2 regions of the Promicromonospora kroppenstedtii genome follow, and region 2 is predicted to be linked to the other one. Evidence: predicted binding sites of a transcription regulator. Region 2 holds the regulator's gene; the other holds the start of a gene.
The links. Region 2 encodes HrcA, which represses chaperone genes, less so after heat shock. Its sites were predicted from a motif close to TTNGCACTCGNNNNNNNCGAGTGCNAA; they were not measured.

Region 1 (14,518 bases), on a different contig from region 2:
CGAGCGCCTCGGACTGTCTCTCCAGGACGATGCGACCGAGCCGCTGGAGCACCCCGGCACGGTCGCGCACCGAGAGGCGCGCCCAGCCGCGCTGCGCCACCCGCGCGCGGACAACGCTGGCGGCGACGTCGTCGGCGGAGGAGACCGGGAAGGTCACGAGGGGAGCACCCGTGAACGGACACATCGAGCGGTGCGTGCCGGAAGCCTCGGACGTCGCGATCCGAGCCACGAGCGGCGCCATCACGCCGGGCTCGAGAACGAAGGTTCCCTGCGGGTGCTCGGGGTCGAGCACCGCGCCGACGGCACCACTCGCTGCTGCGTCGGCTGCTGTGTCGTCGATCATGGCGGCCACCCTACGCGCAAAACCCTGCACCATGTATTGATAGATGTGTGAAACTGACTTTCATGGCGCTTGGTCGCGACGGCCGCGATCTCGCCCCGCGGCGGCGGTCGTGGCTAGTTCTGCTCGACCCAGCGACCCAGGACGGTGGTCTCCTGATCGCCGTAGCCGAGCCGCTCGTAGAAGCCGAGCACGGCGGTGTTGGTGGTGCGCACCATGAGCTGGATCTTGCGCGCGCCACGGGCCACCAGCCAGGCCTCGGCCGCGACCACCGCGGCCCGGCCCAGGCCCGTGCCCTGCAGCCCGGGTGCGACCGCCACGTAGTACAGCCAGCCACGGTGCCCGTCGAGCCCGGCCATGGCGGACGCCGCCACGCGGCCGTCGGCCCGGGCGACCAGGACCGTCGAGGTGCTGCCCGCGCGGGCGTCGGCGATGTCGAGGTGCGGGTCGTTCCAGGGCCGGATGAGGCCGCACTCCCGCCACAGCTCGACCACCTGGTCGACGTCGGTGTCCGTGATCTCGACGAACTCACCATCGGCCACGGGCGCTGCGGCCAGGACCGGGGCGAGCGGCTCGGTACCCGACACGGGCGTCACCGTGGCTGGTACGGCGACACGACGACCTCGACCCGCTGGAACTCCTTGAGGTCGGAGTAGCCGGTCGTCGCCATCGCGCGGCGGAGGGCACCCACGAGGTTGAGCGTGCCGTCGGCCTGCTTGCCGGGCCCGAAGAGGATCTCCTCCAGGGTGCCGACCGTACCCACCTCGACGCGCTCGCCGCGCGGCAGCTGCGGGTGGTGCGCCTCGGGACCCCAGTGGAAGCCCTTGCCGGGGGCCTCCGCAGCCCGCGCGAGCGCGGCACCGAGCATGACGGCGTCCGCGCCGCAGGCCACGGCCTTGACGATGTCGCCGGAGTGGCCCACGCCGCCGTCGGCGATGACGTGCACATACCGGCCGCCCGACTCGTCGAGGTAGTCGCGGCGGGCCGCGGCGACGTCGGCCACCGAGGTGGCCATGGGCGCGTGGATGCCGAGGCTGACACGCGTGGTGTGGGCGGCGCCGCCGCCGAAGCCGACGAGCACGCCCGCGGCGCCCGTGCGCATCAGGTGCAGCGCGGCCGTGTAGGTCGAGGCCCCGCCGACGACGACGGGCACGTCGAGCTCGTAGATGAAGCGCTTGAGGTTGAGCGGCTCGGCGTTGCCCGAGACGTGCTCGGCCGAGACCGTGGTGCCGCGGATGACGAACAGGTCGACACCGGCGTCGACCACCGTCTTGTAGAACTCCTGGGTGCGCTGCGGGGTCAGCGCGCCGGCGACGGTGACGCCGGCCGAGCGGATCTCCTTGAGGCGCTGCGTGATGAGCTCAGGCTTGATGGGCTCGGAGTAGATCTCCTGCATGCGGTGCGTCGCCTCGCCGACGGGCAGCGCCGCGATCTCCGCGAGCAGCGGCTCGGGCGACTCGTAGCGGGTCCACAGGCCCTCGAGGTCGAGCACGCCCAGGCCGCCGAACCGGCCCAGCGCGACCGCGCTGTCCGGGGTCATCACGGAGTCCATCGGGGCCGCGACGATCGGCAGGTCGAAGTGGTACGCGTCGATCTGCCAGCCGACCGAGACGTCCTTCGGGTCGCGTGTGCGCCGGGAGGGCACCACCGCGATGTCGTCGAAGGAATAGGCGCGCCGCCCACGCTTGCCGCGTCCGATCTCGATCTCGTTGCTCACCCGCCAAGCCTACCCATCGCTGCTGACCCGGCGCGCAGTGTCTCGGTGATGTGCGGGGTGGCACGAACCACAGTGTCAGTGAGCGGTGGCAGGGTTCTCCCTGGACGCACCGGTGAACCCGGACGAGCAGGGAGGACACCATGAACGAGACCTGGATCCACAGGCCGCTGCTGGGCTTCGACACCGAGACCACGGGGGTGGACGTCACGGGTGACCGCATCGTCACCGCGGCTCTCGTGCTGCGTACGCCCGGAGTCGGCACCGAGGTGCGCACCTGGCTGATGGACCCGGGTGTGGAGATCCCGCAGGAGGCCGCCGCCATCCACGGCATCTCCACCGAGCACGCCCGGGCCCACGGCGTGGCGCCCCGGGAGGCGCTGGAGGAGATCGCCGCGGAGCTCGCCACCCACCTGGCCGACGGCGTCCCGGTGGTCGCCTACAACGCCGCCTTCGACCTCTCGCTGCTCGACTCCGAGCTGCAGCGCCACGGGCTCAAGACCCTGCCCCAGCGCCTGGGCCGGCCCGTCGAGCCGGTGGTCGACCCGCTGGTCATCGACCGCTGGCTGGACCGGTACCGGCCGGGCAAGCGCCGCCTGGGCGACCTCTCGCAGTGGTACGGCGTCACCTCCGACGGTGACCTGCACACCGCCGAGGTGGACGTGCTGGCGACACTCGACGTCCTGGAGGCGCTCGCACGGCGGTTCCCACAGTTGTCCCGCATGTCCCTGGCCGACCTGCACCAGCAGCAGATCGGCGCGCACCGCCAATGGGCGGTCAGCTTCAACGAGTGGCGCCGCGACCAGGGCCTGACCGGTCCCGACGCGTCGGGCGCCTGGCCGGTACAGCACGCGACGAGCGCCTGACGGGCGGGGCGGGCGGCCTCGCCCCGGGAAGTGTCCGGGGCGAGGCCCTGCTCAGCCCGCTGCAGCTCAGCGCGGGTAGACGGCGTCGACCTCCACCTCGACCAGCCAGCCGTCGACCGGCAGGTTCTCGACCTCCAGCGCGAAGCGCGACGGACGCGCCTCGTTGACGACCATGGGCTCGGTCGTCGCCGAACCGAGCTGCACGTCGAGCACCTCACCGGTGGCCAGATCCGTGTTCGCGAAGAACTGGCGGTAGGCCCGGTTCCACCCGGCGAAGTCCATCTTCTCGGCGCCCCGGGGGTTCTGCAGGAACACGCGCATCGAGACGACGTCGTCGTACGACAGACCCGCCTTGTCCAGGTTCTCGCCGATCCGCATGAGGGCGTTGATGCCCTGGGCCTCGGTGAGGGTGACGCCCGCGGGCAGCTCCCCGCCGGGGAACACGTCGGTGGGGATGTACCGCTCCTCGGCACTCACCCCCGGCGTGGTGTTCCGGGCGGCCGGGCCGAGGCCGGAGGACTTGTACCAGGACACGTTCTTTCCGATCGCCACGCCGTCGGCGATGAGCGGGGTGTCCCCGGTGACGAACGAGTGGGCGCGCGTGGGGTCGGGCCGGAAGGCGTGGGCGGCCGCGAACGCGGTCCCGGGGACCGCGATCGCGGCGGTGACGACGACGGCGGTGATCAGCGCGGCACGGTTCTTCATGGTGCTCCTCCATCTGGCCGGGCCGGGTGCCGCGAGGGCGCCCGGATGCGGTGTGGCCCGGCGGACGGCACCGGGTGGCGCGGACGCTAGCCACGGGGAGTTTCGGCGGGATGTCCACTTCGAGTCGGGTCGGGAACGACTCCGCAGCGCGGTTCGAATCGTTCCTGCGGAAACGCTGACCTGCGGCGGAACCCGGAAACACCATGGTTACTACGCGCAACTGCGCAGTAACGGCGGAGACTCGCAGCGGTGACCTTCGGTCCATAGCGTCCGGCGCGGTGCTGACGGCGGCCCCGGCTTCTTGCCGAGGTTCGCGTGCGTCAGGCCTGTCGACACGAGAGGTAGGGACCGTGGTCACCGAGAAGAGCACCCCAGGTGTCTCCCGCCGTAACTTCCTGCAGGCCGTCGGCGCCGGCTCCAGCGCCGGTGTCATGTTCGCGACGATGGGCGCGATGGGTCTGGCCCCCAGCGCCGCGGCCCAGCCGAGAGCCGAGTCCTGGGTCCCCCCGAAGGCCGGCGACTTCACGCTGACCGGCCGGTCCACGAAGAAGGTCGTCGTCGTCGGCGCGGGCCCCGCCGGCCTCGCGACCGCGTACGAGCTGCAGAAGGCCGGCTACCGCGTGACCGTGCTCGAGGCGCGGCACCGCCCCGGCGGACGGACCCTGACGATCCGCGGCGGCGACAGCGAGACCGACGTCAACGGCGTCAAGCAGACCGCGCGGTTCGCCGACGGCATCTACATGAACGCCGGGGCCGGCCGTATCGCGCAGTGGATGGTCACCATGGACTACATCCGCGAGCTGGGCGTGCCGTACGAGGTGTTCACCAACGCGAACGCCGACGCCTACCTCTACAACGAGCGGACCGGCGCGACGCCGGGCAACCCGGTGCGCTACCGCACCGCCAAGGCCGACGTCTTCGGTTACACGTCCGAGCTGCTGCACCACGCCACCGACCAGGGCGCCCTGGACCAGAAGCTGACCGCGGAGGACAAGGACAACCTGCGCTCGTTCCTGCGCAGCTGGGGTTCGCTCAAGTCGGACGGCACCTACGCCGGCGGCAGCAACCGCGGCTTCGAGGTCTACCCGTCCGCCTGGAACGAGCACGGCACGCCGTTGCCCGGACCCGGCACGGTCTCCGAGGTGCTGGCCTCGAAGGTGGGCCAGTACTTCCCGTTCGAGATCAACTGGGAACAGTCGATGCTCATGTTCCAGCCCAAGGGCGGAATGGACACGACCTACCGGTACCTGGTGCGGGCCATCGGCAGCCAGAACGTGCACTTCCGCTCCCCGGTCACGGGCGTGGAGAACACGAGCCGCGGGGTCAAGGTCACCTACACGCCCGAGAACGGGCGGGAGCGTCAGATCGAGGCCGACTTCGCCGTCGTCGCGGCGCCGGCGGGCCTCATGCGCCGGTGGGACACCAACTGGGGCCCGCAGATCGACGCGGCGCTCGGCGAGTTCGCCGTGGGCTCCCCCGCGGGCAAGATCGGCCTGCAGTACAAGTCGCGGTTCTGGGAGGACGACCACCGGATCTTCGGCGGGATCACGGAGACCGACATGGACCTCGCCCACGTCTGGTACCCGTCGTACGGGTACGGCGAGCGCAAGGGGCTCGTCGTGGGCTACTACAACACCGGCGCCAACGCCCGCACGTACGCCGACATGACCCCGAAGCAGCGCGAGCTGCGCGCCGTCGAGCAGGGCGTGAAGATCCACGGGGAGAAGTACCGCAGCGAGCTGGACACGTCGTTCTCGATCGCCTGGCACAAGGTGCCCTACATCGAGGGCGCCTGGGCCTACCCGAACACCAGCTCCGCCGGCTTCCGGCTGCTGCAGCAGGGGGCCGGCAACGTGTACTTCGCGGGCGACTGGATGTCCGAGGTCTCCGCGTGGCAGCACGGCGCGTTCTGGTCGGCCCGCTACGCGGTGCAGGCCCTGCACGCCCGCGTCATGGCGAGCTGACGGGTTCGATTCGCCGCGGTGGAACCGTGGCGAGACGGAGCTGGGGCCGGAGCACTGATCAGTGCTCCGGCCCCAGCTCCGTCTCGCCGCGTTCTGCTTCGGCAGGGTGGCAGGATCAGAAGCCGCTGTAGTTCGGCGCCTCGACCGTCATCTGCACGTCGTGCGGGTGGCTCTCCTTGAGCGACGCCGACGTGATGCGGACGAACCGGCCGTTCTCCTGCAGCTCCGGGACGGTCCGCGCACCCGTGTAGAACATCGTCTGGTGCAGACCGCCGATGAGCTGGTGCGCCACGGTGGCCAACGGCCCCTTGTACGCGACCTGGCCCTCGATGCCCTCGGGCACGATCTTGTCGTCGCTGGTGACCTCGGCCTGGAAGTACCGGTCCTTGGAGTAGGACTTCTTGCCGCGCGAGGACATGGCGCCCATCGAGCCCATGCCGCGGTAGGTCTTGAACTGCTTGCCGTTGACGAGCACCAGGTCGCCCGGGGTCTCCTCGCAGCCCGCGAACAGCGAGCCCAGCATCACGGACTCGGCGCCGGCCACGATGGCCTTGCCGATCTCGCCGGAGTGCTTGAGGCCGCCGTCGGCGATGACGGGCACGCCCGCCGGCTTGCAGGCGAGCGACGCCTCGTAGACGGCGGTGATCTGCGGCACGCCCACGCCGGTCACGACACGGGTGGTGCAGATGGAGCCCGGCCCCACGCCCACCTTCACGGCGTCGGCGCCGGCGTCGACGAACGCCTGCGCGCCCTGGCGCGTGGCGACGTTCCCGCCGATCACCTGGACGTCCTTGGTGGCCGGGTCGGTCTTGAGGCGCTTGACCATGTCGATCAGCATCCGCACGTTGCCGTGCGCGGTGTCGGCCACGAGCACGTCCACGCCGGCGTCGATCAGGGCCGTGGCGCGCTGCCACGCGTCGCCGAAGTAGCCGATCGCGGCACCCACCATGAGGCGGCCCTGGCCGTCCTTGGACGAGTTCGGGAACTGCTCGGACTTCACGAAGTCCTTGACGGTGATGAGCCCGGTGATGCGGCCGTCGGGGTCGATCAGCGGCAGGCGCTCCAGCTTGTGCTTGCGCAGCAGCAGCGTCGCGTCGTCCCGGGAGATGCCGGCCGGGCCGGTGATCAGCGGCTGCGGCGTCATCACCTCGTCCACCTTGGTGGTGGCCCACTCGGCGACGGGCGTGAAGCGCAGGTCGCGGTTGGTGACCATCCCGATGAGCTTGTTGTCGGTGTCGACCACCGGGAAGCCGGAGATCCGGAACTGGCCCGCGAGGGTGTCGAGCTCCTCGAGCGTGGCGTCCGGGCCGATCGTGACGGGGTTGGTGATGATGCCGGTCTGCGTCCGCTTCACGAGGTCGACCTGGGTGGCCTGGTCCTCAATGGAGAGGTTGCGGTGCAGCACGCCGAGGCCACCCTGACGCGCCATGGCGATCGCCATGGCCGACTCGGTGACCGTGTCCATCGCCGCTGAGATCAGCGGGATCTTGAGCGAGATCTCGCGCGTGAGGCGAGACGTCGTGTCGATGTCCGACGGCGCCAGGTCGGAGTAACCCGGCAGCAGCAGGACGTCGTCATAGGTGAGCCCGAGGAAACCGAACGGGTCGCCCGGCGAGGTCTGGTCCGTCATGCAGCAAGTCTACGGCCGCCGCGACCACAGATCTCGGCCGGGCCGTGGTACCGGCCGAGGCGTGCGTCACCTCGACTTGATGACGGCGAGCACCTCGTGCAGCAGCCCTGTGAAGGAGCGCACCCGCTGCACCGTGGGCCCGAACGGCAGCTCCGTCGCGGCGGCGTCGGCCCGCAGTCCGACAAAGATGGGCAGCTCCGGGTAGCTCTCGTTCACCGCGTGCACGACGTCGAGGTCCGGCTTGTTCTGCGTGGTGGCCAGCACCACCGCCGTCGGGCGGACCATCGTGACGAGTTCCACCGACCGGTGCGTGCTCGCGGGACCCGTGACGATGCGCGCCATCGAACCCTGGGCGGCCAGCGCGGCGGCGAGGGCGTGCGCCGAGAGCGGCACCACCTCGTCCGGGGCGGCGAACACCAGCACGATCTTGCGCATCCGGCTCGGGTGGTTGGCCGGGGGGCCACCCGCCTCGACCATGACCCGCTCGAACTCCTCGATGTAGTTGCGCAGGGCCCGCAGCGCGGACGTCGCGAGCACGACCTCGGGCATCTCACCAGGGCCGGCCAGGACCGTCCGCTCCGACAGCCGGAGCCAGGCGGGCTCGACGAGCTCGGTCCACCACGTGGCCGGGTCGCCCTCCGGGCCCAGCACGAGGAGGTTGTCGCAGGCGGTCCGGCTGTAGGCCAGCGCGGCGTCGACCAGGGCGGACACCCGGCCCGACGTCGGCGCCGGGGAGGCGGCGGACCGCGGACCGCCGGCCGGCGCCGGGGCCGCGGCCCCGCCCGTTCCGCCACCGCCGGACGCGCCTCCGGGCAGCGCCCGCAGGTGCGCGCGGCCGCGCGGCTCCTCGGGGCGGTCATCGTCCGACGCCGGCGCGGGGTCGTCGGTCTCGTCGTCGAACTGCGGGTCGCCCTCGGGCCCCGGCTCGTCGTCCTCGGCCGGGGCCTCGACGGTGCCGACGAACCTCTCGGCGAACTCGGCGTCGTCGACGTCGTCGTCGGCGAACTCGTCGACGTCGTCGGCCTCCAGGTCGCCCCCGACCTGCACCGCGGGCAGCGCGGGAGCGGTCTTGGTGGCGACCTGGAGCTCCGCGTCCCCCGCCTCGACAGCGGCGCGAGCCGCGTCGACGGGGGCCACGCCCTCAAGGGTCAGCCGGCGCATGACGAGGAGCCGGGCGACGTCGTCCGGTGTGTAGCGGCGGTGCGATCCAGCGGTGCGGCCCGACGGGCCGAGGCCGTAGCGGCGGTCCCACGTACGCAGGGTCGCGGGAGCGACCCCGAGGCGCCGGGCTACCGCGGCGACAGCCAGTCCGGGGCTGGATGTACGTGACCCGCCCGAGTTCTGGGCGGGTCGCGAAGAAGTCATGGACTCGATTCTGCCGACCGGACCCTCTCCGCGCCACTGCGAAACCCGGCGTGCCGCCGATCTCGGTGGATTCCAGTCCAGATTGGAACAAATCCGGTCAGGGCCGAACCGCTTCGGGCTGACTCGATTTGATCGAGATGAAACGAAATTGCCCCTTGAACAACTTCTGCACAACTTGTAGGTTGTTCGCCATGACGGAGATCTCGAGGCTTCCCGGTCCGGTGATGGAACTGTGGGAATGGCAGTACCAGGGTGCGTGCCGCGACGCGGACGACACCCTCTTCTTCCACCCCGAGGGTGAGCGCGGGTCGACCCGCCGGCGTCGCGCCGAGGCCGCGAAGGCGATCTGCCGCTCCTGCCCCGTGATGATGCAGTGCCGCGAGCAGTCGCTCCGCGTGCGCGAGCCATACGGCGTGTGGGGCGGGCTCAGCGAGGACGAGCGGTCGGCGATCCTCGCCGGCAAGTCCGTCTCCGCCTGACAGAGCCTGCCTGACCAGGCCGAACAACTTCTGCCGCACGATGTCGCGCGGCAACCTGAGGCAGCGCGCCTGAGGAAGCAGCACCCCACCGGGACGGGCGTGCGCCGAAGCACGTCGGCCGGGCGCCAGGCGCGCGGGCACGCGCACCAGGAACGGCACCGCAGACAGACAGCACCAGGGCTCCGCCACGACGAAGGCCCCGCACCGACCGGTGCGGGGCCTTCGTCTGTAGCTGTCGCGGACTGGGATCAGCCCACGACGACCGCGAGGACGTCGCGGGTCGAGAGCACCAGGTACTCCTCGCCCGCGTACTTGACCTCGGTGCCGCCGTACTTGGAGTAGATCACCTTGTCACCGACGGCGACGTCCAGCGGCACACGGTTGCCGTTGTCGTCGATGCGGCCCTGGCCCACGGCCAGCACCTCGCCCTCCTGGGGCTTCTCCTTGGCGGTGTCCGGGATGACCAGGCCGGAAGCGGTCGTGGTCTCGGCTTCGAGAGCCTTGACGACGATCCGGTCCTCGAGCGGCTTGATGGGGACCGACACGTCGGACCTCCTCTTTCGTGAGCGGATCGAGTGATCAGCTGCGTGGTTGACTTAAGGGGCTCGAACGTTCGACGGTCCGCCGTCGTCGCGGGTGCCGGCGGGCACGAACGTCTGGGTCCTCCGCCGCGACGCCCGCTGTCGGGTTCCGCGCCGGTGAACAACCCCAAATCTAGGTCGGCGCTAGCACTCGGTCAAGGCGAGTGCCAATCGCGTGGAGTCGCTCACACGCCTGGAGGCTGACTCGCCGCCAGGACGTCGAAAACTCGTCATCTCCACCAAAAGGTTGCGTCCGGATACTCGTCATGACCAGGACAAACGTGGAAAGATCTTCCCATGGATGCGGCGATTCTGAGCAAACTCCTCAGCCCTGAGGGCTGGGCCCTGCTTGCGGCACTTCCGCCGTACGACGAGCGCGACGCGATGCGCACCGTCTCCACACTGCGCTCCCAGGGCGTCGCGGCGGATCTCGCCGCCGCCGTCGTCACCCAGTCCCGGCTCCGCACGCGGGCCCGGGCCAAGTTCGGCGACTTCGCCGACGGGATGCTGTTCACCGCGGACGGCCTGGAGCAGGCGACGCGGCTCGTGGTCGCGGCGCTGCACGCCCGGCGGTACCTCGACGCGGGCATCACCGCGCTCGCCGACCTCACCTGCGGGATCGGCGCCGACTCCCTCGCATTCGCCGGCACGGGCCTGCGCGTCGTCGCGACCGACCTCGACGAGTGCACGGCCGCCATCGCGCAGTGGAACCTGCGCCACTTCCCCGAGGCAGAGGTGCGGCACGCGGACGGCCTGACGCTCGACCTGCGCGCCGAGGGCATCGAGGGTGTCTACGCCGACCCCGCCCGGCGCGTGCGCGGCGGGTCGGGCGGCCGCAGCCGCCGCATCTTCGACCCGCACGCCTACGAGCCCCCGCTCGACTCGGTCTGGGCGCTGCGCGAGACCGTGCCGGCCGTCGGCATCAAGGTGGGCCCGGGAATCGCGCACGAGGGCCTGCCCACCGACGCCGAGACCCAGTGGGTCTCCGTGAACGGCGACGTGGTCGAGGCCGGGCTCTGGTTCGGCCCGCTCGCGCCCGACGGACCCGGCCGCTCGGCCCTCGTGCTGCGCACCTTCACCGACGGCGACGGCAAGGAGCACACCCTCAGCCGCACCGTGCGCGGCGACGACGTCGAGCCGGAGGTCGGCGGCGTCGGCCAGTTCTTCTACGAGCCCGACGGCGCCGTCATCCGCGCCGGCCTGGTGGGTCAGGCCGCCGCCGAGCTGGGCGGGCGCCTCGTCGACCCGACCATCGCGTACGTGACCACGGACGAGCCGGCCGCCATGCCGTCGGCCAGGCCCGCCGACCCGGCCGGGGCGCAGGCCCCGATCGCGACCGGATACCGGGTGCTCGACACCATGCCGTTCGGCCTGAAGCGGCTCAAGTCCTACCTGCGCGACCGGAACGTCGGGCGCGTCACGATCAAGAAGCGGGGCACCGCCGTGGTGCCTGAACAGCTTCGCAAGCAGCTCGTACTCACCGGAACCGAGGAGGCGACGATCGTGCTCACCCGTGTTGCAGGCAACCAACAGATACTGCTCGTCGAACCCCTGGGAGCCGTATGAGCTCGCCGGCCCAGCTCGGCTTCGGCGAGTCCCCACGGTCGACCGTGGGGATCGAGTGGGAGATCGGGCTCGTGGAGCCCGGCACCGCAGACCTGTCCCAGGCGGGACCCGAGGTGCTGGAGGCTCTGGCCCGCGACGGCGGCAACCGGCAGCGCGGCTCCGGCGGGCTGATCCCGCACGTCACGGGCGAGTACATGAAGAACACGATCGAGCTGGTCTCGGGCGTGGGCAGCACCGTGGCCGACGCCGGAGCCGACCTCACCCGCACGCTCGAGCACGTGCGCACGGTGACCGACCCGATGGGCCTGGAGCTCATGGGCGGCGGCACGCACCCGTTCGCCCGGGGCGCCGACCAGGAGATCGGCGACAAGGAACGCTACGCCCGGATCCGCGAGCGCACGGGGGTGTGGGGTACGCAGCTGATCATCTGGGGTCTGCACGTCCACGTCGGCATCGAGGACCGGGAGAAGGCGCTGCCGCTGATGCGGGGGATGCTCAAGTACTTCCCGCACCTGCAGGCGCTGTCCGCCGCCTCGCCGTACTGGGCGGGTGAGCACTCGGGCTACGCGTCCAACCGGTCGCTGTTGTTCCAGCAGATCCCGAGCTCGGGCCTGCCGCTCGCGTTCCGGACCTGGCAGGAGCTGGAGGCGTACGCGGGCGACATGATGCACGTGGGCGCGGTCGAGGTGTTCAACGAGGTGCACTGGGACATCCGCCCGTCGCCCAAGTTCGGCACGCTCGAGGTCCGGGTGTGCGACGGCCCGACCAACCTCACCGAGGCGCTGACGCTGGCCGCGCTGGTGCACTGCCTGGTCGAGCACCTGTCCACGCAGCTCGACCAGGGCCGGGACCTGGTCGAGCTGCCGCCCTGGTACGTGACCGAGAACAAGTTCCGCTCGGCACGCTACGGGCTGGACGCCACAGTGATCCTCGACGCGCACGGCAACCAGGGCCACGTCGTCGACGCGATCGGCAAGCTGCTGGTCGAGCTCGAGCCCGTGGCGCACCGTCTGGGCTGCGCCGGGGAGCTCGCCGGTGTGCGGGACATCGTCCGCACGGGTCCGTCCTACCGGCGGCAGCAGGAGGTGGCCGCGGCGCACGACGGCGACCTGGTGCCGGTGGTGCGCGCCATGATGGAGGAGATGCGCGCCGGCCGGCCGCTGGCCGGCTGACGGCGCCGCGCCGGGGTCAGACGACCCGCGCGGCGTCGTCGAAGCTCAGGCGCGGGGCGCGCGGGCGGGTGGTGTCGGCGCCGTCGGCCGCGCTGACGTTGACCACGAGGAAGCCCTTCCAGCCGTTCTCGGCGAAGAACTCCGCGTCGATCCCGGCGTAGTCGCCGTTCATCGGGCCGACGGCCAGGCCTGCGGCGCGCAGGCCGACGAGGAGGTAGCCGGCCTGGAGCAGGGCGCTGGTGCGCGCCGCCCCGGCGCGCATCTCGGCGTCCCCGGCGAACATCTCGCGGGCACCCGGCATGTGCGGGATCAGCACGTCGAGCCGCTCGTGGAAGTCGGTGTCGTAGGCGAGCACGAGCGTGACGGGGGCCTTGGACACCCGCTCCTGGTTGTTCTCGGGCATGTGGCCGACGAGGCGCTGCCGGGCCTCCGGCGTGCGGACGACGAGCATCCGCAGCGGGCTCGTGTTCATCATCGTCGGGCCCCACTTGATGAGGTCGTAGACGGCGGTGAGCTGCTCGTCGGTGACCTCCGACTCCGCGAAGGTCGTCACGGTGCGCGCGGTACGGAACAGGCGGTCCGCGGTCGCGTCGTCGATGGCGAGCGGTGCGGTGGCCTCGAGTGCTTGAGTCATGCCCGGTGGAACAAAGTTGCCCTGAGCGATAGTTCCAGATTCAACCGTGACGTCCCGCACGTCCGCGTGTCACATCCCAGCCGGTTCCACGCTCACCGCCGCCGGGGAACTAGGCTGGAGCACATGGCAGATCCACTGGTGCTCGGTATCGAGACCTCCTGCGACGAGACCGGCGTCGCGCTGGTCCGCGGAAACGACCTGCTGGTCGACGCCGTCGCCAGCTCGATGGAGGAGCACGCCCGCTACGGCGGCATCATCCCCGAGGTCGCCAGCCGCGCCCACCTCGAGGCGATGATCCCCACCATCCAGAAGGCCCTCGGCGAGGCGGACGTCGACCTGTCCGAGGTCGACGCGATCGCCGTCACCGCCGGGCCCGGGCTCGTCGGGCCGCTCACCATCGGTGCCTCGGCCGCGAAGGCCCTGTCCATCGGCCTGAACAAGCCGCTGTACGGCGTGAACCACGTGATCGGTCACGCGTGCGTGGACCAGCTCGTGGACGGGCCGCTGCCGGAGCGCGCGATGGCGCTCGTGGTCAGCGGCGGACACAGCTCGCTGCTGCTGGTCGACGACATCGCCACCGACGTCACCGAGCTCGGCTCCACCCTGGACGACGCCGCGGGCGAGGCCTTCGACAAGGTCGGTCGTCTGCTCGGCCTCCCCTACCCCGGCGGTCCGCACATCGACCGGCTCGCGCGCGAGGGCGACCCCACCGCCATCCGGTTCCCCCGCGGCCTCACGGCCGCGAAGGACCAGGCCAAGCACGCCTACGACTTCTCCTTCTCGGGTCTCAAGACGGCGGTGGCCCGCTGGGTCGAGGCCCGCACGGACGCCGGGCAGGAGATCCCCGTGCACGACGTCGCGGCGTCGTTCGCCGAGGCCGTCGCCGACGTCCTGACGGCCAAGACCATCGCCGCGTGCCACAAGCACGGCGTCGAGACGCTGGTGGTCGGCGGCGGGTTCTCCGCCAACAGCCAGCTGCGCGAGATGGCGGCCAAGCGCTGCGCCGAGGCGGGCATCGACCTGCGCATCCCGCCGATCCGCTACTGCACGGACAACGGCGCGATGATCGCGGCGCTCGGCTCCGCCGTCGTGCGGGCCGGGTTGGCGCCGAGCAACCTGGACATCCCGGTGGACTCGTCGATGCCGCTCACCACGATCACCGTCTGAGCCGGAGGTGAGCGCAGGCGGAGCGCCGAGGAACGAGGCGCACCGCCCGGAGCGAACCGCAGGCTCGGACGGCAACGTCACCGTCTGAGCCTCTGAACCTCCGGCCGCGCTGTCGGTGGATGGCTCTACGCTGCGTGCCGTGACAGTGATCCCGCTCGAGAAGCTCGAGCCCGCGCCCGTCATCGAGACCGCGCGCCGCCTGCGCGAACGCATCGGCGCGCGGTTCCCCGACCGGGGCATCCACCGGGTGGCCCAGGAGCTCGCGACCCTGACGGAGCAGGTGGCGGACACCTCGGCGGGGACCCGACGGCGCAGCCGCCTGGTGCGGGCCGGCT
Region 2 (14,518 bases):
CGCTGGTCATCGTCACGTTCCTGCACCTGGTGGTGGGAGAGATGGCGCCCAAGTCGTGGGCCATCGCCCACCCCGAGGCCAGCGCGACGATGCTCGCGCTGCCGATGCGGGCGTTCATGGTCGTGACCCGGCCCGTGCTCCTGGCGCTGAACGGCGCCGCGAACTGGTGCCTGCGCCGCGTGGGCGTCGAGCCCGCCGACCAGGTCGCCTCCGGGCAGGGCCCGGACGACCTGCGGCACCTCGTGGAGCACTCGGCAAGCGTGGGCGCGCTCGACGTCGCCTACTCGGACCAGCTCTCGGGCGCTCTCGACCTGCGCCGCCTGACGGTCGAGGACCTGCTGGCCGACCACGCGGCGCCGTCCGCCGTCGGGCACGGTGCCACGGCCGCGCAGGTGCAGGAGGCGTCCCGCGCCTCCGGCCACCTGCGGATCCTGGTGCAGGGCGCCGGCGGGCGCCCGGAGGGCGTGGTGCACGTGCGCGACACGCTCCTGCTGGCCGACGATGCGCCGGTCACCGACGTGACCCGGCCCGTGTTCGAGCTGGCCGCGGACGTGCCGCTGCACACCGCGCTGACCAGCATGCGCGAGACGGGCAACCACCTCGCCGTCGTGCCGCGCTCGGACGCCGACGGGCCGGACGGGCCCGCGGCGGACTTCGGCGTGGTGACCCTCGCCGACGTGCTGCGGCGCCTCCTGCCGCGTACGACGGCGGGTACGCCCGCCTGACACCGCCCGCCTGACGGGACCGGCGCGGTGCCGGGGCTCAGCCCTCGAGCACCGCGTCGATCTCGCGCAGGAACGCCGGCAGGTCGCCGGGCGTCCGGGACGTGATCAGCGGGAAGCCCGCGCCGTCGTCGCGCACGACCGGCTCGTCCACCCAGGTCCCGCCGGCGTTGCGCACGTCGGTGGCCAGGGACGGATAGCTGGTGAGCGTCGCGCCCGAGACGTGCCCGGCCTCCACGACCGCCCACGGGCCGTGGCAGATCGCCGCGACGGGCCGGCCCGAGGACGCGAACTCCGCCACGGCGGCCACCGCCTCCGGCCGCAGCCGCAGGGCGTCGGCGTTGATGGTGCCCCCGGGCACCAGCAGCAGGTCGAACCCTGCGGTGTCCACGGCGTCGATCGTGGTGTCCGGCTGCACGGTGTCGCCGGGTTTCTCGTCGCCCACCAGGGTCCGGATGTCGCCCGGCTGCGCGGCCGCCACGGTCACCACCGCGCCGTGGTCGCGCAGGTGGCGTACGGGTACCAGGAGCTCGTCCTGCTCGACGCCGTAGTTGGTCACGATCGCCAGTACCTGCCGGCTGGTCAGGTGCGTCATGGTTCTGCTCCGTCCATCGGGGTCGCTGCTCCCCGACCGTAGGCACGACCGCGCCCCGCTCGCACGGGACGTGGGAGAATGACGGTTGGCCCCGCCCATCCTGACCATCACCTGACGACGGAGCGAGAACGCTTTGCCCATCCCCGGTCCTGCGCTCACGGCGCGCATCCAGCCGAATGCCACCGCGCCCGAGCTGATCCGCAACTTCTGCATCATCGCGCACATCGACCACGGCAAGTCGACCCTGGCCGACCGCATGCTCCAGCTCACGGGCGTCGTCGACGCGCGCGCCATGCGCGCCCAGTACCTGGACCGGATGGACATCGAGCGCGAGCGCGGCATCACCATCAAGTCGCAGGCCGTCCGCATGCCGTGGGAGCTCGACGGCACGCCGCACGCCCTGAACATGATCGACACGCCCGGCCACGTCGACTTCACCTACGAGGTCTCCCGGTCGCTCGCCGCGTGCGAGGGCGCCGTGCTGCTGGTCGACGCCGCGCAGGGCATCGAGGCGCAGACCCTGGCCAACCTGTACCTGGCCATGGAGAACGAGCTCGAGATCATCCCGGTCCTGAACAAGATCGACCTGCCCGCCGCCCAGCCCGAGAAGTACGCCGAGGAGCTGGCGAACCTCGTGGGTTCCGACCCGGAGGACGTGCTCAAGGTCTCCGGCAAGACGGGCGTGGGCGTCGAGGCCCTGCTCGACCGCATCGTGCAGCGCGTCCCCGCCCCGGTCGGCGACCCGGACGCCCCGGCCCGCGCGATGATCTTCGACTCGGTCTACGACACCTACCGCGGCGTGGTCACGTACGTGCGGGTGGTCGACGGCGACCTGAACCCGCGCGAGAAGATCGCGATGATGTCGACGAAGGCCACGCACGAGCTGCTGGAGATCGGCGTCAGCTCGCCCGAGCCGCACCCGACCAAGGGGCTCGGCGTCGGCGAGGTGGGCTACCTGATCACGGGCGTGAAGGACGTGCGCCAGTCCAAGGTCGGCGACACCGTGACCAACGCCGCCAAGCCCGCGTCCGACGCGCTCGGCGGCTACAGCGACCCCAAGCCGATGGTCTTCTCGGGCCTGTACCCGATCGACGGCTCGGACTACCCGATCCTGCGCGACGCCCTCGACAAGCTCAAGCTCAACGACGCGGCGCTCAACTACGAGCCCGAGACGTCGGTGGCCCTCGGCTTCGGCTTCCGCGTGGGCTTCCTCGGCCTGCTGCACCTCGAGATCGTGCGCGAGCGCCTGGAGCGCGAGTTCAACCTCGACCTCATCTCCACCGCCCCGAACGTCATCTACGACGTGACGATGGAGGACAACACGACGATCGAGGTGACCAACCCGTCGGAGTTCCCCGGGGGCAAGATCAAGGAGGTCCGCGAGCCCGTCGTCAAGGCCACGATCCTCACCCCGAGCGAGTTCGTGGGCGCCGTCATGGAGCTGTCCCAGTCCAAGCGCGGCGACCTCCAGGGCATGGACTACCTGTCCGAGGACCGCGTCGAGATGCGCTACCACCTGCCGCTCGCCGAGATCGTCTTCGACTTCTTCGACCAGCTCAAGTCCAAGACCCGCGGCTACGCGTCACTCGACTACGACACGTCCGGTGACCAGGCGGCCGACCTCGTCAAGGTCGACATCCTGCTCCAGGGCGAGCAGGTCGACGCGTTCAGCGCGATCGTGCACCGGGACAAGGCCTACTCCTACGGCGTCATGATGACGGCCAAGCTCAAGGAGCTCATCCCGCGGCAGCAGTTCGAGGTGCCGATCCAGGCCGCCATCGGTGCGCGCGTGATCGCCCGCGAGACCATTCGCGCCATGCGCAAGGACGTGCTCGCCAAGTGCTACGGCGGTGACATCAGCCGTAAGCGCAAGCTGCTGGAGAAGCAGAAGGAGGGCAAGAAGCGCATGAAGAACATCGGCTCCGTCGAGGTGCCGAAGGACGCGTTCATCGCGGCGCTCTCCTCCGACGCCGCGGCCCCCAAGGAGAAGAAGAAGTAGGTGCCCGCACTTCCCTCCGGCATCCCCGTGCCCGACGACGGCGGGCTGCCGACCTGGGCGCGCCCGTCGGGGCGGGTCGCCGCCGCTGAGCCGTTCGGCGTGTACGTGCACGTCCCGTTCTGCACGGTGCGCTGCGGGTACTGCGACTTCAACACCTACACCGCGTCCGAGCTGGGCGGCGGCGCCAACCAGGCGGCCTACGCGACCACCGCGCTGCGTGAGGTCTCCCTCGCGCGGCGGGTCCTGGCCGACGCCGGGCGGTCGCCCGCCGCGGTGTCGACCGTCTTCTTCGGCGGCGGCACCCCGACGATGCTGCCCGCCGAGGACCTTGCCCGTGTGCTGAGGGGCATCCGGGACGCCTGGGGTCTGGCAGAGGACGCCGAGGTCACCACCGAGGCCAACCCGGACTCCGTGACCCCCGAGTCGCTGCGTGTGCTCGCGGAGGCAGGCTTCACGCGCGTCTCGTTCGGCATGCAGTCCGCGGTGCCGCACGTGCTGGCGACGCTGGAGCGCACCCACGACCCGCTGCGCATTCCGGACGTCGTGCGGTGGGCCAGGGACGCCGGCCTGGACGTGTCCCTGGACCTCATCTACGGCACGCCCGGCGAGTCCCTCGACGACTGGCGCACCAGCGTCGAGGCGGCGCTGGCCACCGGCGTCGACCACGTGTCCGCGTACGCGCTCGTGGTGGAGCCGGGCACCAAGATGGCGGCCCAGGTGCGCCGCGGCGAGGTGACGCTGCCCGACGAGGACGACCAGGCCGCCAAGTACGAGCTCGCCGACGACCTGCTCACCCAGGCCGGGCTGAGCTGGTACGAGGTGTCGAACTGGTCCCGCGCGGGGCACGAGTGCCGGCACAACATCGGGTACTGGCGCGGCGACGACTGGTGGGGCGTGGGTCCGGGCGCCCACAGCTACGTGTCGGCGCCCGCCCCGGCCGCACCCGCCGACGAGACGCCCGCCGGCGAGGCCCCTGCCGACGCGACGCCCGCCGGCGTCCGCTGGTGGAACGTGAAGCATCCTCGCGCCTACGCGACTCGGCTGGAGGCCGGGCACAGCCCCGGCGCGGGGCGCGAGCTGCTCACCCGGGACGAAGCGCACCTGGAGCGGGTCATGCTCGGCGTGCGGCTGCGCCAGGGCCTCGACCTCGGGGTGCTGACGGCACAGGGCCGCACCGCCGTGGCGGGCCTCGTGGCCCGCGGGCTGCTCGACGGCCGGGCCGCGCTCGGGGCCGGCACGGCCGGCGACGGCGCGCTGGGCGCGACCGGCCCGACTGCCGTCGGTGGGGCGCACGCCCGCGCCGTGCTGACGCGCAAGGGCCGCCTGCTGGCCGACGCCGTCGTGCGGGACCTGACCGCTTGATACCAGCCCTTTTCAAGAGCCGGGGTGTCTTTTCGGTTGTTTGCGCGGTAGGTGAGCCCGTCGATATCTTGTGCTGTTCACAACGTTCGGGGGAGGCGGCTCGGACCGCCTGACAAGGGGCACGCGCATGAGCAACACCCACGGAGACCGGAGCCCGCAGGACGGCCAGTCCCCACAGCCGGTGGATCCCTACGGGCCGCGTGATCCTTACGGCCGGCCCGCCAACCCGTACGGCCGGCCCGACTACCAGCCCCCGCAGTACCCGTACGGTGGCTTCCAGCAGCAGCAGCCCGTCCAGCAGCAGCCCGTCCAGCAGCAGCCCGTCCAGCAGGTCCCGGTGTACCCGCCGGTCCGGGAGCCGGCGCCGCGGCCGGACCAGGACCCGCCGACGATCGGCCGCGCCTGGCGCTGGGCGTGGGGCGCGTTCGGCACGAGCTGGGGCACCTGGGTGCTGATGAGCCTCGTGCTCGGCGTCGCGCAGGTCGCCGTCATCCTCCTGGCCAGCCCGTCCACGCTGGAGGGGCTGATGAACGCCACGGACCAGACGGCGGTCGACGCCGCCCAGGCCGCCGGGCAGACGCTGGAGGCCAAGGCGCTGGGCGCGGCGGGGACCGCCGTCAGCTTCCTGCTGCAGGCCCTGCTGTATGCCGGCGCGCTCGCGGCCACCCGCACCCGCCGGGTCAGGTTCCGCGACTTCTTCCTGTTGCGGGGCCTGGGTGGCCTGGTGGGGTACGCCCTGGTCGCCGGGGTGATCGGGTTCGTCAGCACGGCCGTGCCCCTGGTGGGCGGACTGATCCAGGTGGTCTGCACGCTGCTCCTGCTCGCGGTGCCCTTCCTGCTGCTCAAGGGTGAGGGCTTCGGGCGCGCGCTCGCGGGCGGCGTCGGCCTGGTGCTCTCCCATTTCGGCACGGCGCTCGCCGTGTTCGCGATCTTCGCCGGGCTGGCCCTCGCGTCGATCTTCACCTGCGGGCTCGGGCTCGTCGTGGTCGCGCCGGCGATGCTGCTGGTGGGGGCTTATCTCGTCCAACGGTGGACCGGCGAGCCGGTCCAGTCCTGACCGGCTGGTAACAACTCGGCAATTGCGCATGCGGGCATGCGGAGAAAAGGTGAAGGTGGCCTCGGATCACTGAACAGTGAAAAGGGGATCACATGAGCGAGAACACTCCGCAGAACCCGTACGAGCCGAGCGCCGGGGGGCCGACGCCGCCGCAGAACCCGGCCGGCGGTCCCACGCAGCCGCCTGCCGAGCCCACGCCGCCGGCCTACGGCGGTCCCACGCAGCCGCCCTACGGCGAGCCCGCCCAGTCGCCCTACGGTGGTGCGGCGCAGCCGCCCGCCTACGGGGGCGCCGGCCAGCCGCCTGCCTACGGTGGTCCGGCCGGGCCGTACGGCGCGCAGCCGGCTGCGACGTTCGCCGTCGGTGAGGCGCTGGGCTACGGGTGGAAGCGGTTCACCGGCAACTGGCTCTTCTGGGTGCTGTTCGTCCTCCTGTCCTTCGCCGTCGGCGCGATCTTCAACGCCGGCAACTTCGGCGACTACCAGGAGATCAACGAGGCCGCTATGCGCGGCGACATCAGCACCTCTACCGCGACCGGGGTGTCGTTCGGCAGCTCGCTGCTCGGGCTGCTCGGCGGAATCATCAACTCGATCCTCGGGGCCCTCGGGATCAACGCCGCGCTGCGCGAGGCCTCGGGCTACAAGGCGACCTGGGGCACGCTCTTCAAGGTCAACAGCTACCCGATGATCATCCTGACGGCGCTCCTGCTGCTGGTCGCCGGCTTCGTGGGTGCGCTGCTGTGCGGCCTGGGCCTCATCGCCCTGGCGATCTTCGCGCCGTTCACGTACCACAACGTGGTCGACCGGAACCTGAACGCCTGGGACGCGCTGACCGGCTCGTTCCGCCTGGTGGGGCAGAACTTCGGCGCGGTGTTCCTGCTGGAGCTCGCGCTCCTGGGCATCAACATCGTCGGCGCGCTGGTCTGCGGGCTCGGCCTGTTCGTCACGATCCCGCTGTCGCTGCTGGTGCTGGCCTTCGCGTTCCGCCGGATCACCGGCGGCCCGGTCGCGGCCATCGAGGCCGGTCCCGCCCCGGCCGGTCCCGCCGTGGCCTGACGCCGACCCACGTAGGAACGACCATGCACCTGCTGCCAGTCCCGGAATCCGACTGGCAGCAGGTGCATGGTCGTTGCTGTCCTGCGGGCCTTACTTGATGAAGCGGATGTTCACCGGGTAGCGGTACGGGGCACCCTTCCCGTTGGCCACGGCCGCCAGGATCATGAACACGATCGCGGCGATGAACGCCAGGTACACGATCGCGCCGATGCCGAACGTGATCGCCGTGATGATCGCCGCGGCGACCTGCGCGATGGCCAGGGTGATCTGGAAGTTCAGGGACTCCTTGGCCTCCTGCTCCACGAACTGGCTGCGGTCCTTGAGCACGAGCCAGATCACCAGCGGCGGGATGAACGAGAGCAGGAACGGGCCGATCTGGGCGAGGACCGTCCACAGGCGCTCGTCGGACGGCGTGAGCGGCGGCTGGTACTGCTGCCCGTAGGGCTGGCCGGCCTGCGGCGGGCCCTGGTAGGGGGACTGGGCGGGCTGCGGCGTCCCGTAGGCGGGGCCGCCCTGCGGCTGCTGAGGCGCGGGGCCGGGCTGCTGCGGTGCCGGGCCGGGCTGCTGAGGAGTCTGCGGCTCCTGCGGGTTCTCGGACATATGACCAACCGTAGAGGTTGTGCCTTACGCCGAGGTCACGAAATCGATAAGTTCTTCGACCCGGCCCAGCAGGGCCGGGTCCAGGTCACGGAAGTCGCGCACGGAGCCCAGGATCCGCTGCCAGCCGCGGGCGACGTCCGCCTGTGTCTCCGCAGGCCAGCCCAGGGAGCGCAGGATGCCGAGCTTCCACTCGGTGCCGCGGTCGATCACGGGCCAGCGCTCCAGGCCGAGCCGCTGGGCGCGCACGGCCTGCCACACGTCCACGTAGGGGTGGCCCAGCACCAGCACGGTGCCCGTGGGCACGGTCCGGAGCACCTCGTCGGTGAGGCGCTGCTCCTTGGAACCGGGCACCAGGTGGTCCACCAGCACGCCGACCCGGCGCTCGGCGTCGGGCCCGAACTCGGCGAGCCGCTCGGCGAGGTTGTCCACGCCGTCGAGCATCTCGACCACCACGCCCTCGATGCGGAGGTCGTCACCCCAGACCTTCTCGACGAGCTCGGCGTCATGCTTGCCCTCGACCCAGATGCGGCTGCCGCGGGCCACGCGGGCCCGGCCGCCGTGCACCGCGACGGACCCGGAGGCCGTGCGCGTGGGCTGCGCCGGCGCGCGGCTGACGACGGGCGCGGTCAGCTCGACCGGCTTGCCCTCGACCCAGAAACCCGGGCCGAGCGGGAACGTGCGGGTCCGGCCGCGCCGGTCCTCCAGGACCACCACCTGCATGCCGCCGGACTTCTCGACACGGACGATCGCGCCGACCCAGCCGGTCTGCACCTCCTCGACCACGAGCCCCAGCTCGGCGGGCGTGGGCTGCGACGTGGGCCGCCGCCCGCGCTGCGCGCCGGGAAACTCGGGGGAGAGCACATCGGACCCGTACCGTTCGTCGACCACGTCAGGAGCCTAGGTCGGCTTCCTCGCCGAGTGCTGGATCTCCGCCCCGCCGGAGTGTCTCCCGCCGTCAGCGGACGCCGCGGAGCGCCGCCTCGGTGCGGGTGGCCACGCCCAGCTTGCGCAGGATCGCCGAGACGTGGACCGAGACCGTCTTGGCCGAGATGAACAGCCGCTCGGCGATCTGCCCGTTGGTCAGGCCCTCGGCCACCAGGGCCAGCACCTGCCGCTCCCGTGCCGTGAGGGCGTCGGTCCCGCTGCCCGACGCCGGAGTGCCGGCAGCCCCGTCCACGAGCCCCGCGCGGTCGATCAGGCCCTGCGCCTGCCGGACGACCAGTCCCGCCCCGAGCTTCTCCGCCTCCACGACCGCCGCGCCGAGCGCCGCCCGGGCCCCGGCGCGGTCGGCGGCCTCCAGCAGCCGCGCGCCCTCGCGGTACAGCGCGTACGGGCGCAGGTGGACGGGTCCGGGGCCGGGCAGGTCGGCGACGGCGGCCCACGGGCCGGTGCCGAGCTCTGCCTCGAACAGCGCCGACCACAGCGGGAACGTCGGCCAGTGCGCGCACTCGGCAAGGGCCGTCCGGTAGGGAGCGTCGGTCACGTCCTGTCCGGCCGCGCACAGCCGCGTGATCGCCCGCGCGGCGACGGCGAGCTGCTGCAGGTCGTAGGCCGGCATACGCGGGTGGTCCGGGGCGACCACCACCGCCATGCGCTCCAGGGCCTCGGCCGGCTCGTCGCGCAGCAGCGCGAGCTCCGCCAGCGTCACGCTGGTGCGCGACCTGATCTGCTCCTCCAGGCGCCCGAACTGCTCCCAGCTCGTGGCCCTGCGGCGTGCCTCGGCCTGCGCCTGTTCGACGCGCCCCTGCCACATCATGAGCCAGACCCGGCGCTCGCTGAGGTAGACGGAGTACACGCTGTCGTGGATCGGCGGGATCGCCCGCTCGTACCAGGCGGACGCCTCGGCCCAGTCGCCACGCCCGATCTGCGCCTCGGCGAGGTTGCCCTCGATCATGAGCCGGGTCGAGTCGGACGAGCCGTGTCGGCGCGCGGCGCCCATTCCCTCCCGGGCGATCTCCGCCGCCCGGGTCCAGTCGCCCACGACGAGCCGGGCGTCCGACCCGTTGACGTAGTACCGGCTCAGCCCGTGCCAGGCGTCCCCGGCCGCCGCGCGGCCGGCGTCGATCTCCGCGAAGCCGCCGGCGTCGCCGAGCTGGACCCGGCTCACACCCCGTAGGTTCAGCGTGACGGACACGACCTCGGCGTTGCCGGCCGCACGGGCGGCGTCGTGGGCGGCCGTCGCGGCCTCGATCGCCTCGTGGGGCCGGCCGCCGAGCATCGCGCGGCGTGCCCGCAGCATCAGGAGCAGACCGCGCACGTCGTCGTCCCGGCCGGGCTCGACGAGCGCCAGGGCGCGTTCGATGAGCTCGGGCCCCTCGTCCGAGCCGGCGTGGCCCGCGATGAGCGCCGCGTCGGAGAGCATGCCGGCGAGCCCCGCCGGGTCGTCGGCGGGCCACTCGTCGACCGCCTCGTGCGCCACGGCCAGGGCCCGGGTGGTCCGGGTGGCGCCGCGCAGCGACTCGGCGACCGTGCGGAGCAGCTCATGGTGCGGCAAGCCGGCCACGGCCTCGGCGTCGGGCACCTGGTCCCAGAGCTCCATGGCGCGCTCACCCAGGGTGACCGCGGTGGACGACGCCGCGCCGGCGACCGCGGCCCGGTGCCCCTCGACGGCCGCCGCGAGCGCCTTGTCGAGCATCCCGGCGCGCCACCAGTGGTCGGCGATGCGGGACAGCTTCGCCACCGAGTGGGCGCGCCGGACGAGGGCCTGCTCCAGGGCTCGCGCGTAGGCGGCGTGCAGGCGGTGCCGCTCGCCGGGGAGCAGCTCGGCGTACACGGCCTCCTGGACCAGTGCGTGCCGGAAGGCGTACCCGACCTCGGTGACCACCAGCACCTGGGCGTCGACCGCCTCGCGGACGGACTCCTCGGCGTCGGCGGCCGCGTGCGGGGCGCGCCGGCCGGGACCTGTCGAGGGGTCGGCCAGGACGTCGTCGAGCACGTCGTACCAGACGCGCGGGCCGGCGGCGGCGACCACGCGGCACAGCGACCGCGCCTCCTGGCTCAGGTTCCAGTACCGCAGCAGGAGGATGTCGCGCAGGGAGTCGGGCAGGTCGGTGCCCAGGAAGCCGACCAGCTCCTCGACGTAGAAGGGCACGCCCTCGCTGCGGTCCGCCAGGTCGGCGAGCTGCTCGGCGTCGAGGCCGACGTCGAGCAGGTCCTGTGCCATCTCGTGGACCTCGGCCTCGCCCAGGCGCGTCAGCTCGAGGCGGGTCGTGAGCCGGGCGCGGTCGAGCTCGGCGAGGACGACGCGCAGGGGGTGCGCTCGGCCGACGTCGTCGCTGCGGTAGGTGAGCAGCAGGAGCAGGCCCGGCGGCGCGGTGCGGGCGAGCCGGAGGGCGACGGCGCGGGTGACGTCGTCGGACCAGTGCAGGTCCTCGATGACGACGATCACGGGGCGCTCGTGCGCGAGCCCGGCGAGCAGGTCGGTGAGGACCTCGGGGATGCGGTCGGCGCCGGCGTCGGGTGTCGGTGCGACGAGCTGGGGAGCGAGCACGGACAGGGCGCCGGCCGAGGGTCCGGCCGCGGCGACGACGGCTTCGTGGCCCGTCGTCCGGACGACGCCGTTAAGGAGTCCGACCAGGGCCGCGTACGGGAGCGGACCGGAGCCCTCGTCGGCGCACTGCCCGGTGACGACGGTGACGTCGTCGGCGCGCGACACGAGCTCGTCGAGCAGGCGCGTCTTGCCGATCCCGGCCTCGCCCGCGACGACGACGCTGCGGCTGTCTCCCGAGCGGACGGCGGCGAGCGCGGTCTCGAGCGCGCCGAGCTCGAGGGCTCGGCCCACCAGGCGGGCACGGGGGACCGGCATGGGCTCATCGTCCCATGCCGGTCCGTGGTCGTTGTGTCCTTTTCCGTCGGCCTGCTCGCTGCCCGGCACGGTCGCCGTCCCTGCGCGGGTCAGGCGACGCGCGGCCGGACGGCGTCGGCCGCCCTGCCGCGGTCCGCGCGCTCGGCCGTGCGCCGGGCGGCGGCCTGACGGCGGGCGAGGTCCTGCTGCTCGCGGGCCTTGCGGGCGCGCTCGTTGCGGTCGTCCATCTCGCGCTCGCCGCGGCGGTAGTCGGCGTAGTCCGAAAAACCGAACATGGTGGTTCCTCCTGGTGTCACCGTCGGCCCCTCGCCGGCGGTGATTCCAGGTTGGTCTGTGAGGTACGTCGCGCGGATCGGGCGGTCGCCGCATCTTTCGTGGCGGGTCCGTGTCCGGGGCTGGGCACGTCTAAGGCATCGCCCTATGCTCGACCGGTCAGCCCTCGGCGAACGGGTAGGAACCGCAGGTCAGGGGCGGGTTTTCCGCGGTGCGTCCGGGCGGCTCGCGGGGTCGTGGCCGGCCTGCGGCGGGTCGGGGACCCAGCCGCTCGTGCGCGCCGCGTAAGATTGGCACTCGGTTGGTGAGAGTGCTGGACGGCAGTGTCGGAGAACGGGCCGGAACCCGGGTGCACGTCCCGGACGTTCTACCTGGGGACGGAGGTGAGCGCGGTGAGCGAGGAACGCAGACTCGATGTCCTGCGGGCGATCGTGGAGGACTATGTCCGCACGCGTGAGCCCGTCGGTTCGCGCATCCTCACGGAGCGGCACCAGCTCGGGGTCTCCCCGGCCACGGTGCGCAACGACATGGCCGCCCTCGAGGAGGCAGGGCTCATCGCCCAGCCGCACACCTCGGCGGGGCGCATCCCCACCGACAAGGGCTACCGCCTGTTCGTGGACCAGCTCGCCGAGGTGCGCCCGCTGACCGTCCCGCAGAAGCGCGCCATCGAGACCTTCCTGTCCGAGGCGGTCGACCTGGACGACGTCGTGGCACGCGCCGGGCGGCTCATCGCCCAGTTGACGGGCCAGGTCGCCGTGGTGCAGTACCCCTCCCTGCGCCGCTCCGGGCTGCGGCACCTGGAGCTCGTGCCCACGGCCGAGGGCCGGCTCCTGGTGGTCGTCATCACGGACACGGGCCGGGTGGAGCAGCGCTTCCTCGACGTGCCGGTCGACCTCGACGACGGCACGCTGGGCGAGCTGCGTGCCCGGCTCAACGCCGCGACGGCCGGTCGCCGGCTCGCCGACATCGGTGACGCCTTCGCCGACGTCGCGGAGGCCATGCCGCCCGAGCACCGCCCGCTGGCGACCGCCGTGGCCGAGGTGGTCACCACCGCGCTGGGCGAGGAGAGCGAGGAGCGGATCGTGCTGACCGGCCAGGCCAACCTGGCGCGGTCGGGCATGCGGTTCGAGCAGGGGCTGCGGCCCGTCCTGGAGGCCCTGGAGGAGCAGGTCGTCCTGCTCGGCCTTCTCACCGACATGACCGACGACGCCGGGGTGGCGGTGAGCATCGGCCACGAGAACCGGCTGGCGGGACTGGCGGAGACCTCCGTCGTCACCTCCGGCTACGGCTCTTCCGACGGTGACACCGTCGCGATCCTGAGCTCTATCGGCCCCACCCGTATGGACTATCCGGGCACCATCGCCGCGGTGCGCGCCGTCGCGCGCTACCTGTCGCGAGTCCTGCCCAGCTGACTACTCACCTCATCACGAAGAGAGACCTGTGACCGACTACTACGAGATTCTCGGTGTTCCGCGCGACGCCTCGCCCGAGCAGATCAAGAAGGCATACCGCAAGCTGGCCCGTGAGCTGCACCCGGACGTGGCCGGAGACGCCGGTGAGGACCGGTTCAAGGACGTCGCGCGCGCGTACGAGGTGCTCTCCAACCCCGACAAGCGCCAGCAGTACGACATGGGTGTCGACCCGACCTCGCCCGGTGGCGGTGCGGGCGGCGGGTTCGGCGCCGGGTTCGGGTTCCAGGACATCTTCGAGACGTTCTTCGGCGGCGGACAGCCGACCGGACCGGTCCCGCGTGCTCGCCGCGGCAACGACGCGCTCGTGCGCCTCGATCTCGACCTCGCCGAGGCCGTGTTCGGCGCCAAGCGCGAGATCCAGGTCGACACCGCGGTGGTCTGCAACACCTGTGGCGGCGACGGCGCGCGGCCGGGCACCCACGCCCGCACCTGTGACGTCTGCCAGGGCCGCGGCTCGGTGCAGCGGGTCGCCCGCTCGTTCCTCGGCCAGGTCATGACCAACCAGCCCTGCTCCGCGTGCGGCGGTTTCGGCACCGTCATCCCGGAGCCGTGCACCGACTGCTCCGGCGAGGGCCGCGTGCGCTCGCGCCGCACCGTCTCGGTGAACGTGCCCGCGGGCGTCGACACCGGCACGCGCATCAAGCTCTCCGCGCAGGGGGAGGTGGGCCCCGGTGGCGGCCCCGCCGGCGACCTGTACGTCGAGATCCGCGAGCGCGCCCACGACACGTTCGTGCGGCGCGGCGACGAGCTGCACTGCACCCTCCAGGTGCCGATGACGGCGGCCGCCCTCGGCACCGTGCTGGAGCTCGACACCCTGGACGGCCTGCAGGAGATCGACCTGCGCCCCGGCACGCAGCCGGGCCAGGTCATGACCCTCAAGGGCCTCGGCGTCGGTCACCTGCACTCCAACGGGCGCGGCGACCTCAACGTGCACATCGAGGTCCAGGTGCCCACCCACCTGGACGAGGAGCAGACGGCCCTGATGCAGCAGCTCGCGGCCCTGCGCGGCGAGGAGCGGCCCGAGCCGCGGCTCGCCACCGTCCAGGGCGGCGTGTTCTCGCGCCTGCGCGACAAGCTCAGCGGCCGCTGACCCGCCGCCCATGAGCGCGCCAGTTTTTCTCGCCGAGGCGTCGGCCGCCCATCCGCTGTCGGAGTACGCCGCCGGGTCGGTGTACGTGCTCGACGGCGCCGAGGGGCGGCACGCCGGCGTGGTCCAGCGCCGGGGCCCGGGGGAGCGCATCGACGTCGTCGACGGCGCCGGGGTGCGCCTGCGGACCGTCGTCGAGGCGGTGCACGGCGCCGAGGTGCACCTGCGGGTCGAGCACGCCGACGTCGAGCCCGTGCCCGACGTCGTCGTGACGCTCGTCCAGGCCCTCGCCAAGGGCGACCGCGACGAGATGGCGATCGAGGCCGCCACCGAGACCGGGGCGGACGCGATCGTCCCCTGGCAGGCGGAGCGGTCCGTCGTCGTCTGGCGCGGGGACCGGGCCGCCAAGTCGCGGGCCCGCTGGGTCAGCACCGTGCGGGCCGCGACCAAGCAGGCCCGCCGGGCACGCATGCCCGACGTCGACCTGCCGC

Region 1: groES (co-chaperone GroES) is a predicted target of HrcA. The motif match lies at 9,789-9,815, and genes of this name have one in related genera.

What each region holds. Positions count from the first base shown of each region.
Region 1 covers NZ_JBIRYI010000008.1:93,213-107,730, reverse strand. Annotated here, with positions in the region: gene ACH47X_RS14370 (succinic semialdehyde dehydrogenase) at 1-343, opposite strand, end outside; gene ACH47X_RS14365 (GNAT family acetyltransferase) at 457-927, opposite strand; gene ACH47X_RS14360 (GuaB3 family IMP dehydrogenase-related protein) at 933-2,057, opposite strand; gene ACH47X_RS14355 (exonuclease domain-containing protein) at 2,198-2,920, shown strand; gene ACH47X_RS14350 (Rid family hydrolase) at 2,987-3,625, opposite strand; gene ACH47X_RS14345 (flavin monoamine oxidase family protein) at 3,976-5,589, shown strand; gene guaB (IMP dehydrogenase) at 5,705-7,219, opposite strand; gene ACH47X_RS14335 (MerR family transcriptional regulator) at 7,286-8,584, opposite strand; gene ACH47X_RS14330 (WhiB family transcriptional regulator) at 8,776-9,063, shown strand; gene groES (co-chaperone GroES) at 9,312-9,608, opposite strand; gene ACH47X_RS14320 (class I SAM-dependent methyltransferase) at 9,942-11,210, shown strand; gene ACH47X_RS14315 (glutamate--cysteine ligase) at 11,207-12,382, shown strand; gene ACH47X_RS14310 (malonic semialdehyde reductase) at 12,399-13,016, opposite strand; gene tsaD (tRNA (adenosine(37)-N6)-threonylcarbamoyltransferase complex transferase subunit TsaD) at 13,140-14,183, shown strand; gene ACH47X_RS14300 (hypothetical protein) at 14,323-14,518, shown strand, end outside.
Region 2 covers NZ_JBIRYI010000014.1:34,254-48,771, forward strand. Annotated here, with positions in the region: gene ACH47X_RS20760 (CNNM domain-containing protein) at 1-725, shown strand, start outside; gene ACH47X_RS20765 (DJ-1/PfpI/YhbO family deglycase/protease) at 763-1,317, opposite strand; gene lepA (translation elongation factor 4) at 1,451-3,316, shown strand; gene hemW (radical SAM family heme chaperone HemW) at 3,317-4,678, shown strand; gene ACH47X_RS20780 (hypothetical protein) at 4,806-5,735, shown strand; gene ACH47X_RS20785 (hypothetical protein) at 5,828-6,790, shown strand; gene ACH47X_RS20790 (DUF4870 domain-containing protein) at 6,881-7,390, opposite strand; gene ACH47X_RS20795 (DUF3097 domain-containing protein) at 7,415-8,278, opposite strand; gene ACH47X_RS20800 (ATP-binding protein) at 8,346-11,195, opposite strand; gene ACH47X_RS20805 (hypothetical protein) at 11,285-11,470, opposite strand; gene hrcA (heat-inducible transcriptional repressor HrcA) at 11,861-12,880, shown strand; gene dnaJ (molecular chaperone DnaJ) at 12,909-14,030, shown strand; gene ACH47X_RS20820 (16S rRNA (uracil(1498)-N(3))-methyltransferase) at 14,041-14,518, shown strand, end outside.